DNA from 4 places in the Janthinobacterium longum genome. Region 2 is predicted to be linked to each of the others. Evidence: predicted binding sites of a transcription regulator. Region 2 holds the regulator's gene; each other region holds the start of a gene.
The links. Region 2 encodes LexA, which represses DNA repair genes until DNA is damaged. Its sites were predicted from a motif close to ACTGTATNNNNATACAGT; they were not measured.
Positions count from the first base shown of each region.

Region 1: a site for LexA is predicted at 2,347-2,364, ahead of ACQ4WM_RS05875 (error-prone DNA polymerase). Genes of this name have one in related genera too.
Region 3: a site for LexA is predicted at 1,908-1,925, ahead of imuA (translesion DNA synthesis-associated protein ImuA). Genes of this name have one in related genera too.
Region 4: a site for LexA is predicted at 1,419-1,436, ahead of ACQ4WM_RS13710 (DNA topoisomerase IV subunit B). Genes of this name have one in related genera too.

Region 1 is NZ_JBNYXQ010000001.1:1,297,994-1,301,431, forward strand. It holds gene ACQ4WM_RS05875 (error-prone DNA polymerase) at 1-2,333, opposite strand, end outside; gene ACQ4WM_RS05880 (TonB-dependent receptor plug domain-containing protein) at 2,578-3,438, shown strand, end outside.
Region 2 is NZ_JBNYXQ010000001.1:1,130,083-1,133,520, reverse strand. It holds gene purF (amidophosphoribosyltransferase) at 1-579, shown strand, start outside; gene ACQ4WM_RS05150 (cystathionine gamma-synthase family protein) at 622-1,863, shown strand; gene lexA (transcriptional repressor LexA) at 2,017-2,667, opposite strand; gene ACQ4WM_RS05140 (hypothetical protein) at 2,700-2,882, shown strand; gene rpsF (30S ribosomal protein S6) at 2,945-3,331, shown strand; gene priB (primosomal replication protein N) at 3,349-3,438, shown strand, end outside.
Region 3 is NZ_JBNYXQ010000001.1:1,323,246-1,326,683, reverse strand. It holds gene ACQ4WM_RS05990 (extracellular catalytic domain type 1 short-chain-length polyhydroxyalkanoate depolymerase) at 1-462, shown strand, start outside; gene ACQ4WM_RS05985 (putative Na+/H+ antiporter) at 466-1,731, opposite strand; gene imuA (translesion DNA synthesis-associated protein ImuA) at 1,945-2,655, shown strand; gene ACQ4WM_RS05975 (Y-family DNA polymerase) at 2,585-3,438, shown strand, end outside.
Region 4 is NZ_JBNYXQ010000004.1:212,759-216,196, reverse strand. It holds gene kdpA (potassium-transporting ATPase subunit KdpA) at 1-983, opposite strand, end outside; gene kdpF (K(+)-transporting ATPase subunit F) at 983-1,072, opposite strand; gene ACQ4WM_RS13710 (DNA topoisomerase IV subunit B) at 1,524-3,438, shown strand, end outside.

The sequences.
Region 1 (3,438 bases), 170 kb from region 2:
AACCCCATTGGCTGGCTGTTGAGCAAGGCGCACAGAAAAGCGGCCGGTTCGTGGCATTTCAGCCAGGAACTGGCATACGTCAGCAGCGCAAAACTGGCTGCATGCGACTCGGGAAAACCATATTCGCCAAAGCCTTCGATCTGGCTGAAAATGGCTTGCGCGTAGGCTTCATCATAGCCATTGGCAACCATCGCACCGACGATACGCTCATGATAATTGTTCATGCCGCCCTTGCGTTTCCAGGCCGCCATGGCGCGCCGCAACTGGTCCGCTTCGCCGGGAGAAAATTTGGCAGCGATAATTGCCACCTGCATCACCTGCTCCTGGAAAATCGGAATACCCAGGGTGCGGCCCAGCGCTTTTTCCAGCCCCTTCGGATACGCCACCGCCTCCTTTTGCTGGCGCCGCTGCAAATAAGGATGGACCATGCCGCCCTGAATCGGCCCGGGCCGCACCAGCGCCACTTCGATCACCAGATCGTAAAATATGCGCGGACGCAGCCGTGGCAGCATGCTCATCTGCGCACGCGATTCGATCTGGAACACGCCGATGGTGTCGGCCTCGCAGATCATGTCGTAGGTGGCCTTGTCCTCGGGCGGAATATCCTGCATCACGAACGGTTCGCCACGGCGCAGGCTGACCAACTCGAAAGCCCGGCGCAGCGCCGACAACATGCCCAGCGCCAGCACGTCGACTTTCATCAGGCCCAGCTCTTCCAGGTCGTCCTTGTCCCATTCGATCACGCTACGACCCTCCATGGTGGCGTTTTCGATCGGCACCAGGCGCGACAGCTTGCCTTGCGCGATCACGAAACCGCCCGGATGCTGCGACAAATGGCGCGGAAAACCCAGCAGTTGCTGTGCCAGCGTCGCCCACTGGCGCGACAGCGGCGCCTCCGGGTCCAGCCCGCTTTCGGCCAGGCGATTGAGCAAGTCGCGCTTGCCGTCGAACCAGCGGTGCGCCTTGGCCACTTTTTCCACGATGGCCAGGTCCACGCCCAGCGCCCGGCCGCTGTCGCGCAAAGCGCTTTTCGGCCGGTAACTGATCACCACGGCCGCCAGTGCGGCACGGCGCCGGCCATATTTGCTGTAGATATATTGAATCACCTCTTCGCGCCGCTGGTGTTCGAAGTCGACGTCGATATCGGGCGGCTCATTGCGCTCGCGCGACATGAAGCGCTCGACCAGAGAATTGCCGCGAGCCGGGTCCACCTCGGTGATATGCAGGCAATAGCAAACGGCCGAATTGGCGGCCGAACCCCTGCCCTGGCACAGGATATTTTGCGACCGGGCAAAACGCACGATGTCGTAGACGGTCAAAAAATACGGCTCGTAGGCCAGGTCCGCAATCAGTTCCAGCTCGTGCTCGATCTGCGCCTGCACATGGGCAGCAATACCGAGCGGAAAGCGCGCGCGCGCGCCATGCCAGGTTTCTTCGCGCAAGTAACTGGCCGGCGTATGACCGGGCGGCACCAGTTCATCGGGATATTCATAACGCAGGCTGCCAAGCGAGAAATCGCACTCGCGCGCGATGCGCACGGTTTCTTCCAGTGCCTGCACCGGATACACATTGCCCAGGCGCAGCCGCGTGCGCAGATGCTGCTCCGCGTTTTGCGCCAGCGCATAGCCACACTCGGCCACCGGCTTGCCTACCCGCACCGCACACAGGGTGTCGAGCAGGGGTTTGCGCGAGCGCACATGCATGCACACATGGCCCACCGCCACCACCGGCAAGCCCTGCGCCTGTGCTACTGCCTGCACGGCGTGCCGGTGCGCATCATCCTGGGCGCGCAGCAGCAGGTTCAGGCCGATCCAGTTGCGTTCTTTTTCGCCTTCCATGGCGAAGGTGGCCTGCATCCACGCCGCCTGCTGGCGCAAGGCGGTGGCATCGGCTGGATAAGCGGGCAGCAAGATCATCAGGCAACCGGGCAAGCCTTTCAGATGTGCGAACTCGGGCGACGGTGCGGCGAAATCGTCTGGTGTCAGCAGATAGCGTCCCTTGGCCGCGCGCGTGCGCGCCATGGTGATCAGCTCGGACAGATTGCCATAGCCCTCGCGGTTTTTCGCCAGCGCCAGCAGCGACCAGGCAGGGCTGCCATCGGCATGTGTCAGGTGAAAATGCGAACCGATAATCAAGGGGAAGTCCGCCCGCTTGGCCACGCCATGGGCGCGCACCACGCCGGCCAGCGAACACTCGTCCGTGATGGCCAGCGCGCTATAGCCCAGTTCGATGGCGCGCGCCACCAGTTCCTGCGCATGCGAAGCGCCGTGCAGGAAGCTGAAGTTGGTCAGGCAGAACAACTCTGCGTAATCGGGCAAGCTTGCCGCCACCATGATGCACCTCAATACTGTATATAAACACAGTAATTATACGCAAGTCAAAACCGGCGGCGCCTGCGGTGAAATACGGTGGACACAATGGTGCAAAGCAGCACCTGAAAGGGGCATCATGCACCAAGGCAATGCAGACAAAGAGGCAACAAAACCGCTGCGTACCAGGAAACAACAGTCAGGCTTTATTTGCAATAAGAAAACACGGTATTGCTGGCAGATAGTTAAAAGTTGGCACTAAAATCAAATGACAAATTCACTTGGAGATACCCGCGTGCCGACCCTGACTACCTTGCGTAAAGCCGTTCTCATCAGCCTGTATGGCAGCGCCGCTCTCGGCGTATTTGCCTCGCCCGCCATGGCGCAAACCAGCGACGCCGGCAGCACAGCCGACGCGGGCGCAGTGCAAACGGTCAGCGTGGTCGGCTCGCGCCGCGTCACGGCCAGCTCCTCCACCGACACCATGGTGCCGGTCGATATCATCCCGATGACCAAGGTCGCCGAGCAGGGTGGCCAGTTCGACCTGGGCCAGTCGCTGCAATATATTTCGCCATCGTTCAATTCGACGCGCCAGACCGGCGCCGATGGCGCCGACCTGATCGACTCGGCCGCCCTGCGCGGCCTGGGTTCGGACCAGACGCTGGTGCTGGTCAATGGCAAGCGCCGCCACACCACGGCGCTGGTCAACCTGTTCGGCGCGCGCAACCGCGGCAATACGGGTACCGACATGAATGCGATTCCGCTGCTGGCGATCAAGAACGTGCAGGTGCTGCGCGACGGTGCCGCCGCCCAGTACGGCTCGGACGCGATTGCCGGCGTGATCGATATCGAACTGAAAAAAAGCCTGGGCTGCGAAGCGGTAGCCGGCTACAGCCAGTATTCGGAAGGCGACGGCAAAAACTACATGACCTCGGCCTACTGCGGCATGGCGCTGGGCGAGAAGGGCACGATTGCGATCACCGGCGAATACCTGGACCGTGGCCGCTCGAACCGCGCCGACGCCGACAGCATGCGCATCATCGGCGACACCAAATCGGAAAACAAGACCTTGTACGTGAATGGCGACTATGCCACCAGCGCCACCAGTAAACTCTATTTCACAGCCGGC
Region 2 (3,438 bases):
CTCAATATCGAGTACCGCGAAGGCTTTATCAAGAACCGCTATATCGGCCGTACCTTCATCATGCCGGGCCAGGCGGCGCGCAAGAAATCCGTGCGCCAGAAGCTCAACGCGATTCCGTCCGAATTCAAGGATAAAGTCGTGCTGCTGGTCGATGACTCCATCGTGCGCGGCACCACCAGCCGCGAGATCGTGCAGATGGCGCGCGAAGCGGGCGCCAAAAAGGTGATTTTCGCCTCGGCCGCGCCACCGGTGATCTACCCGAATGTGTACGGCATCGACATGCCGACGCGCGACGAACTGATCGCCTACGGCCGCACCACCGAAGAAGTGTGCCGCGAAATCACGGCCGATTACCTGGTCTACCAGGATATCGACGACCTGAAGCAGGCGATTGCCGACGTCAACCCGGCCCTGACCAGCTTCGAAGCGTCGTGCTTCGACGGCGTCTACGTGACCGGCGACGTATCGCAGGACTACCTGGACCGCCTGGAATATGCGCGCCATAATCCCAAGGCGGCAGCGCCCGAAGATACGCCGCGTTCCCAGCTGAACCTGAACCTGGCGACCACCGAAGCATAAGTAACCAGCCCGGCCTGCGCCGGGCTTTTTTTCTCCGCGATCATGAACGATAAAAAAACCTACGGCTTTACCACCACCATCCTGCATAACGACCGCCGCAAGGGCATCGAACACGGCTCGCTGCACAAGCCCATGCATACCTCGGTGGCGTTTGGCTACAGCGACGCGCGCCAGTTGGCGTCGGTGTTCCAGGGCAAGGAGCCGGGCTTTCGCTATGGCCGACAGGGCAATCCGACTGTCTCCGCGCTGGAAGACAAGGTCAACCAGATGGAAGACGGCGTGGCGACCTTGTGCTTTGCTACCGGCATGGGCGCCATCGGCGCCGTGGTGCAGTCACTGCTGCGTGCGGGCGACCATGTTGTGTCGTCGGCCTTTTTGTTCGGCAATACCAACAGCCTGTGGCAGACGGTGACGAACCAGGGCATCGCCGTGTCGTTTGTCGACGCCACCGATGTCGCCAACGTGGCCGCCGCCATCACGCCGCAAACGCGCATTGTGTTCGTTGAAACCATCGCCAATCCGCGCACCCAGATCGCCGACCTGGCAAAGATCGGTGCGCTGTGCCGCGACAAAGGCATCCTGTATATCGTCGACAACACCATGACCACGCCTTATCTGTTCCGCCCGAAATCGGTCGGTGCAGGCTTGGTGGTCAATGCGTTGACCAAGTCGATCGGCGGCCACGGCAATGCCCTGGGCGGCAGCCTGACCGATACGGGCGTGTTCGACTGGACGCAGTACCCGAATATTTTCGAGAACTATAAAAAGGCAGCGCCGAAACAGTGGGGCATAGCCCAGATCCGCGCCAAGGCCCTGCGCGACTTCGGCGCCTCGCTGGGACCGGAAGCGGCGCACCATATCGCTGTCGGCGCCGAAACCATGGCCTTGCGCATGGACCGCACCTGTTCGAACGCGCTGGCGCTGGCCACCATGCTGCAGGCCGATCCACGCGTGGCAGCCGTGCATTATCCGGGCCTGGCTTCGCACCCGCAGCATGCGCTGGCGACTGAGCTGTTTCGCAGCTATGGTTCGCTGTTCAGCTTTGAATTGAAAGACGGTATCGACTGCTTCGATTACCTCAACCGTTTGAAGGTAGCGATTCCGGCGAGCAATCTGGGTGACACACGCACCCTGGTCATCCCGGTAGCGCATACCATCTTCTACGAGATGGGTGCCGAGCGCCGCGCCAGCATGGGCATCGCAGAATCGCTGATCCGCGTTTCGGTCGGCATCGAAGACGAAGCCGATCTGCTCGATGATTTCAAGAGCGCGCTGGAAGAGTAATCTCTCCGGCAATAAAAAGGGCCGTAACAGCGATGCTGTTGCGGCCCTTTGTTTTTCTTGTTAAATGGTAATGCCACCGTGCCTTCAGAAACCGTAGCGAGCAACGGATGCCCGAGAGTGGGCTGCGCAGCAGGTTTATGAGGGCGCGCTCACTCAGTGCCAGCTGCGCATCAGGCCGACCGCCAGGCCTTCGAGGACAAACTCGTCTTCGGGCGTCACGGTAATGACCTTGAAGTCGGGGTTTTCCGGCAGCAGTTCGATTAGGGTGCCGGTCTTCTTGTAGCGCTTGACGGTGACTTCATCGCCGATGCGGGCGACGACGATCTGGCCGTTCTTGGCGCTGTCGATCTTTTTCACGGCCAGCAGGTCGCCGTCCATGATGCCTGCGTCGCGCATCGACCAGCCGCGCACTTTCAGCAAAAAGTCGGGCTTGCCTGAAAACAGGGCCGGGTCGACGTTGTAGCTCGCTTCCAGGTTTTCCTGCGCCAGGATGGGCGAGCCGGCGGCCACGCGGCCGATCAGCGGCAGCGACATCAGCAGCGCGGCCGGCACTTTCGGCAGCGCCGGCTCGGCTGCAGAAGCACTCGCCGCCGCACCGATCAGGCGGATGCCGCGCGACGTGCCCGGCGAAATCTCGATGGCGCCCTTGCGGGCCAGGGCCTGCAAATGCTCTTCGGCCGCATTGGCCGATTTGAAACCCAATTCATTGGCGATTTCGGCGCGGGTCGGAGGAAAACCCGTGTTTTCAATCGCGTCCTTGATCAGGTTCAGGATTTGTTCTTGTCGTGCTGTCAGCTTGATCATGGATGGTGGGTGCATAGTAAAATGCTGTCTATATGAACAGTCTGTATTTTTGTACAGTATCGCCGACTATGCAAGCGACTTTCGGTGTTTTCCGCCGATTTCGATGGAAAAAAATCGTATGGCGCGCAAAAACGCTGTCGCAGGTGCCGTCGGGCGAGCGGCAGGGCAAGCAATGGTTGATCGGATTGCAAAAGGCGGTTATAATCTTCGGCTGACCTTCCCACACCCGTCTTGACGCCGGGGTGGGCGATTATCAATCCGACCTGAAGGAGTTTGCATGCGTCATTATGAAATAGTCTTTATCGTCCATCCGGACCAGAGCGAGCAAGTGCCCGCGATGATCGAACGCTACAAAGCCAGCGTAACCACCCGCGGCGGTTCGGTTCACCGCGTGGAAGATTGGGGCCGCCGTCAAATGGCTTACTCGATCCAGAAACTGCCTAAAGCACACTACATCTGCCTGAACATCGAATGCGACAACGAGACCCTGGTCGAGTTGGAAACAGCATTCAAATTCAATGATGCCGTGTTGCGTCACCTGACCGTTAAAATGAAGAAAGCTGAAACAGCTCCTTCGCCGATGATGAAATCGGTACAACGTGAAGATGCGGCCAAAAGCCACCGCACCGAAGCACCAGCAGCCGCTCCAGCCGCAGCAGCCTAATTGACCAGGATCGTGCGCTGAACCAGTTACAAGTTACCGCCATCATTGCCGAGCGCGAAATATTGCGCTACACCCCGGCAGGGTTGCCAATCGTGAATGCAGTATTG
Region 3 (3,438 bases), 190 kb from region 2:
ATGTTTGGCGCCGGCCACAGCCTGATCGGCGCCATGCATGTGATGCAGCACGGGGCCGCCAGCCGGGTCGACAGCGCCATCGATGAAGTGCTGGCGCGCCAGCCGATGTTTCCGCGCCTGCCTACTGTACTGATCCAGGGCCGGCAAGACAATGTGGTGCGCCCCATTAACCAGGCCCAGCTGGTGCGCCAGAGCATACGCCTGAACCGCATGCCGTCGGACACCGTGGTGACAGCTGAGCGCTGGCCGCCGGGCGCTGTGGGCAGCCGTAGTTCCGCGCATGGCTATGACCTGCATGATTACCAGGTGGGCGGGCAGTTGCTGCTGCGGGTGGCGCAGATCGAGCAGCTGGAGCACGCCTGGAGTGGTGGCGACGCCAGCCTGCCGTTCAATGCCAAGCCGGGGCCCGATGCCAGCAAGCTGCTGCTGGACTTTTTTGCGCGCCACCAGCGGCGGCGCTAGCGATTACAGCAGCAGGAAGGCCAGCGCCGCCACGATGGTGGGCGGCAGGGCGCCGGCCAGCAGGCCCAGCGCGCCTATCGATTCACTGTCGAAGCCGCGCCGCAGCAGGGCCACGCCGGCCGGATTCGGCGCATTGGCGATCACCGTCAGGCCGCCGCCGGCCACCGCGCCCGCCATCAGCATGTATTTGGCTTCTTCGCCGATGCCAACGATCAGCGAACCGAGGTAGGTGAGGGCGGCATTGTCGGTAATCGCCGTCAGGCCCAGCGCGCCGAAGAACAGGGCCAGCGGCTGCAGGTTTGACACAATCGGCTGTAACCACCATTGCTGCATGCCACCGAGCACCACCAGCCCGGCCAGGAAAAAGCCGACCAGCAAACCTTCCTTCAGGATCAGGGGGCTTTGATAGCGTTCATACGCCTGCACGAAACCGAGAAAGAATAGAAACAGTCCCATGAACAATACCGGGTGATGCGCCAGGGCCACCACGCCGGCCAGCACGGCCAGGTGGACCAGGCTGATGGCCAGTGGGACTTTCGGAAGCTCGACGGCGCCCGGTTTCGGCTTGATGTCGGAGGTATTGCTGTGCAAATACTTGCGCAACAGCAGGCAGGCGCCGGTCGAGTTGACCAGCACGGCAATTGCCGCTTTCCAGCCAAAATGGCTGGCCATAAAGGCGCTGTCCCAGTTCCAGGTGGTGGCCACCATCAGCACCGGCGGCGCTGCATACGAGGTCAGCGTGCCGCCGATGGAAACGTTAACGAACAGCACGCCCAGCGCGCCATATTTCAGCCATTCGGGTATGCCTGGGCGAAAGATTTGCGGCGCCAGCATCAGCGCCGCCAGCGTCATGGCAGCCGGCTCGGTAATCAGGGAGCCGGTCAGCGGCACCAGCGCCAGGCCCAGCCAGGCCAGCGCCAGTTCGGTACGCAGTGGCATGGCGCGCGCCACGCCTTTCAGCAGGCGCTGCACGGCGTCGAGCACGGGGTGCGAAGCGGCCACCACCATGACGACAAAGACGAACAGCGGTTCCGTGTAATGGCGCGATTCGGCATAGCTGATTGCTGCGTCGCCGCCGGAAACGAAGGCCATGGCAATAATCAGGATAAACGCCCAGAAACCGAACACGACTTCCACCTCGCCCAGCAGATGAAACAGGCCGGCATGGCGCGGATGGCGGTCGGCCAGCAGGTCAAACGACTTGGCGGCAAAGGTATGGATGAGGGCGAGGCCAAAGATGACGGCGCTGATCAATTGTATGGTGGTCAAATCAGATGTCCTTGAAGAATAAGAAACCGGCGCTGCCATGCTGGCCGGTAAGGAGAGTACTGATGGTACAGCAATCGTGATCACTACCAGTGTTCCGGCACCGCGAAGCGGCCCCTGCTGCGGCTTGCAGAGCATGCACAGACAGATAAGCCTTGCCAAAACGGCCTGCGAATAGTACTGTATATTCATACAGTATTTTCCTTGGGTACTTTCATGCAACATTCCGAACTGATGGCCTCGCCGGAAGCCTTGCACCCGTCCTTGTGGCGCGCCTCGCAGCTGGGTCAGGGTGCGGCGCGCTGCATCGACACCGGCTTTGCCGCCTTGTCGGCACAGCTGCCGGGCGGCGGCTGGCCCACGGGCAGCCTGGTCGACCTGCTGGTACAGCAGGCCGGCAGTGGCGAATTGCGGCTGCTGGCGCCGGCGCTGGCGCAATTGCAGGGCTTGCCCATCGTGCTGCTGCAGCCACCGCATCCGCCACAGGCGCTGGCGCTGGCCGCGCAAGGCTTGCATCCGTCGCAACTGCTGTGGCTGCGCAGCGCCAGCAGCAAGGATGCCTTGTGGGCGGCGGAAAACATCTTGCGCAGCGGCAGTTGCGGCGCGCTGCTGTTCTGGCAAAGCCAGGTACGCGCCGACAGCCTGCGCCGGCTGCACTTGGCGGCGCAGGGCGGCAACACCCTGTTTTTCATGCTGCGCCCGCTGCATGGCGCGCAAGATGCATCGCCGGCGCCGCTGCGCCTGTCGGTGCGGCCGGCCGCCGGCGGCATCGAGCTCGGCTTTATCAAACGCCGGGGACCGCAGCGCGATGCGCCGCTGTTCCTGCCCTTGCAACCTCCTTCTTTACTGCAGCGCCATGCGCCTCTGGATCGGCCTTTGCCTGCCCCGGCTCCCGCTCGACGTGTTCTTGCCGAACTGGTCGGCTGACACCTTGTGCATCGTGCTCGAGCACGAACAGGTAATTGCCCTGTCGCCGCTGGCGCGCGCGGCAGGTATCAAGCCGGGCATGCGCCGCGCCGGCGCCCTGATGCTGGCGCCGCAGGTGCGCGTGCATCAACGCTCGCTTGAGCTGGAAGCGCAGGCACTGCAGGAGGTGGCGCTGGCGCTGCTGCAATATTCGCCGCAGGTGGCCAGCGCCGAGGAAGCGACCTTGCTGGTCGACGCGGGCGCCAGCCTGCGCCTGTTCGGTGGCGTGCGCGCGCTGTGCCGCAACATCGAAGCGAGCTTGCGTGCACTCGGCTACACGGCCGTGCTGTCGTGCGCGCCGACGGCGCGCGGCGCCTGGCTGCTGGCGCAAGGGCGTGCAAAGGCCGGCGCAAGATCGGCGCGCGCCCTTGGCATGGCCAGCCTGGTGCGCCAGCTTGATCGCTTGCCGTGCGCCCTGTTGCCGCCAGCACGCGCGTATCTGGACTGGTTTGAAGGCATAGGCTGCATCAGCCTGGGGCAAATGCGCCGCTTGCCGCGGCCAGGCCTGCAGCGCCGCTGCGGACGGCCTTTGCTTGACATGCTCGACGATGCGCACGGCCACAGCACGGAATTGTTCGTGTGGATACAAGCGCCACCGAGCTTTTGCGCCGCGCTGGAATTGTTCGACCGCGTGGAAAACGCCGACGCGCTGCTGTTCGGCGCGCGTCGCCTGCTGCAGCAAATGACGGGCTGGCTGTGCGCGCATCAACTGGCTGTCGCGCGCATCGAATTGCTGCTGATCCA
Region 4 (3,438 bases), on a different contig from region 2:
ACCACAAAAATCAGCGTCATTGCGGCCAGCACGGCCCAGCCCTGGCGCATATCACCAACCATGCGGCCAAACGTGAAGCACAGGCCAGCGGGAATAATGAAGATCGCCAGCATCTGCAGAAAGTTCGACATGAACGTGGGATTTTCATACGGATGGGCCGAATTGACATTGAAAAAGCCGCCGCCATTCGTGCCCAGCATCTTGATCGCTTCCTGGGAGGCGACCGGACCCATGGCGATGGTCTGCGTGGCAGCCACTTGCGCTTCCATTACCGGCTTGCCGGCTGCGTCCAGCACGGCCTGGCCGGCGGCGTCGACTTTCGGCGTTTCATAGCTGACCTGGTCGAGCAGGGTGACTTCCTTGTACGGAGAAAAATTCTGGATCACGCCTTCGCCCATGAACACCACCGACAAGGCCAGCGACAGCGGCAGCAGGATGTACAGGGTGGAGCGCACCAGATCGACCCAGAAATTGCCGATCGATTTGCTCGATTTTGCCGAAAAACCGCGCACCAGCGCAAAGATCACGGCGATGCCGGTGGCGGCCGAAAAGAAGTTCTGGCAGGCCAGGCCCAGCATCTGCGTCAGGTAGCTCATGGTCTGCTCGCCCGAATAGCCCTGCCAGTTGGTATTGGCGACAAAGCTCACCGCCGTATTGAACGAGGAGTCGGGGCTGACGCCTGGCATTGCCTGCGGATTGAATGGCAGCACGCCCTGCAGGCGCTGCAGGCCATACACAAAAAAGGCGCCGATGGTATTGAACACCAGCAGCGCGATGGCGTAGTGCTTCCAGCCCATGGCGCGCTCGGCGCCGGTTTTCATGCCGGCCAGGCGGTAAAGAAAATTTTCACCGCGTTGCAGCCAGCCCAAGCCACGGATCGGGGCATCGCCAGCCACCTTGGCCATGTACAGGCCAAGTGGATAGCCGGCCGCCAGCAGCACGGCCAGGAACAGCACCAGCAACAGTATCGATTGGGTAGTCATTACAGCTCCTCGGCTTTCAACAGCGCCACCAGCAGGTACACCAGCAGGCCGGCCGAGACCACGGCGCCCAGCACATAAAAGGCGTTCATTGCGCGCCCCCCAGCTTGTCGCAGGCGCTGGCAAAGCCAGCTGCCACGACATAAAAGACGGCCATCAGGCCCAGGTATACGAGATCCATTCTCACCCTCATTCAGGTTTGTTTTTGACAGAGGGAAGCTTAGCCAGAAGGGTCTAAAAAATTCGTAAAGACTGTGGCGGCCGGTGTAAACAAACTGTAAAAATAGCGCTTTATCATCAAGCCGTCATTTCGAAGGCGCACCATAGTTGCCAAGCAGTAGCGCCATGGCGCGCCGATCACGATAGAATGCGCGAGCGTCCGCACAAGGACGCCCGGCCTGCCGCAATGCGCTCCCACAGTGACGCGAGGCGCGATATACTGTATATTTGTACAGTTATCGCCACCGCTGTCACTCTGCCACCGAGCCGCACAGCAAGCGCGTCTGGCGTTCCCACCACTGTCTTTATTTAGCTTGAACACGTATGGCCACTAAAAAACCAGCATCCGACTACAGCGAATCATCCATCCGTGTCCTGAAAGGACTGGAACCCGTCAAGCAGCGCCCGGGGATGTACACCCGCACTGAAAATCCGCTGCACATCATCCAGGAAGTGATCGACAATGCCTCCGACGAGGCGCTCGGTGGCCATTGCACGCATATCGCCGTAACGCAGAACGTCGACGGCAGCATCACGGTCGAAGACAATGGCCGCGGCATTCCCGTCGGCCTGCATCCTGAAGAAGGCGTGCCGACCGTCGAAATCGTGTTTACGCGATTGCACGCGGGCGGCAAGTTCGACAAGGGTTCGGGCGGCGCCTATGCGTTCTCGGGCGGCTTGCATGGCGTGGGCGTATCGGTCACCAATGCGCTGTCGTCGCGCCTGGAAATTACCGTCTGGCGCAAGGAAAGCGATGGCAACGGCTTGCACCATATGGTGTTTGCCGATGGCGACGTGATCGAGCCGTTGAACTCGCGCCCGGCGCCACGCGACGGCAAAAAATCGGGCACGCGCGTGACCGCCTGGCCCAATCCCAAATACTTTGACTCGCCGAATATCTCGCAGCCCGAGCTGCAGCGCCTGTTGCGTTCAAAAGCGGTGCTGCTGCCTGGCGTGACCGTCACCCTCACCAATGCAAAAACCGGCGACACACAGACCTGGCTGTACGCCGAAGGCCTGCGCGGCTATCTGACCGAATCGCTGGCGCAGGTATCGAATGGCGAAACCCTGATCCCGCTGTTCGAAGGCGCGCAGTACGCCAGCAGCGAGTCCGAAGGCTTTGCCGAAGGCGAAGGCGCGGCCTGGGTGGTCGCGTGGACCGAAGAAGGCGCCATTGTGCGCGAATCCTATGTCAACCTGATCCCCACCTCGAACGGCGGCACGCACGAATCGGGCTTGCGCGAAGGCCTGTTCGGCGCCGTGAAAAACTTTGTCGAAATGCATTCGCTGCTGCCAAAAGGCGTGAAACTGCTGCCCGAAGACGTGTTTGCGCGCGCCTCGTTCGTGCTGTCGGCCAAAGTGCTGGACCCGCAGTTCCAGGGCCAGATCAAGGAACGCCTGAACTCGCGCGACGCCGTCAAGCTGGTATCGACCTATACCAAGCCGCCGCTGGAACTGTGGCTCAACCAGCACGTCGACTACGGCAAGAAACTGGCCGAACTCGTGATCAAGCAGGCGCAGTCGCGCCAGCGTTCACTGCAGAAAGTGGAAAAGAAAAAATCGTCGGGCGTGGCCGTCTTGCCCGGCAAGTTGACCGACTGCGAATCGTCGGACATTACGCGCAATGAACTGTTCCTGGTCGAGGGCGACTCGGCGGGCGGTTCGGCCAAGATGGGCCGCGACAAGGAATTCCAGGCGATCCTGCCCTTGCGCGGCAAGGTCCTCAATTCGTGGGAAACCGACCGCGACCGCCTGTTCGCCAATAACGAGATCCACGATATCGCGGTGGCCATCGGTGTCGATCCGCACAGCGCCGGCGATACGCCCGACCTGTCCGGCCTGCGTTACGGCAAGGTATGCATCCTGTCCGATGCGGACGTCGACGGCTCGCACATCCAGGTACTGCTGCTGACACTATTCTTCAAGCACTTCCCCGCGCTGATCAGGAAGGGCCATATCTGCATCGCCCGCCCTCCCCTGTACCGCGTGGATGCGCCGGCGCGTGGCAAGAAGCCGATACAGAAAATCTATGCGCTTGACGACGGCGAACTGGTGGCCATCGAAGACAAGCTGCGCAAAGAAGGCGTCAAGCAAGGCGCCTGGGCGATTTCGCGCTTCAAGGGCCTGGGCGAGATGAATGCCGAGCAACTGTGGGAAACCACCATGAACCCGGACACGCGCCGTTTGCTGCCCGTGATGCTGGGCGCGGTCGACCATATGGATTCGAGCGCGCGCTTCA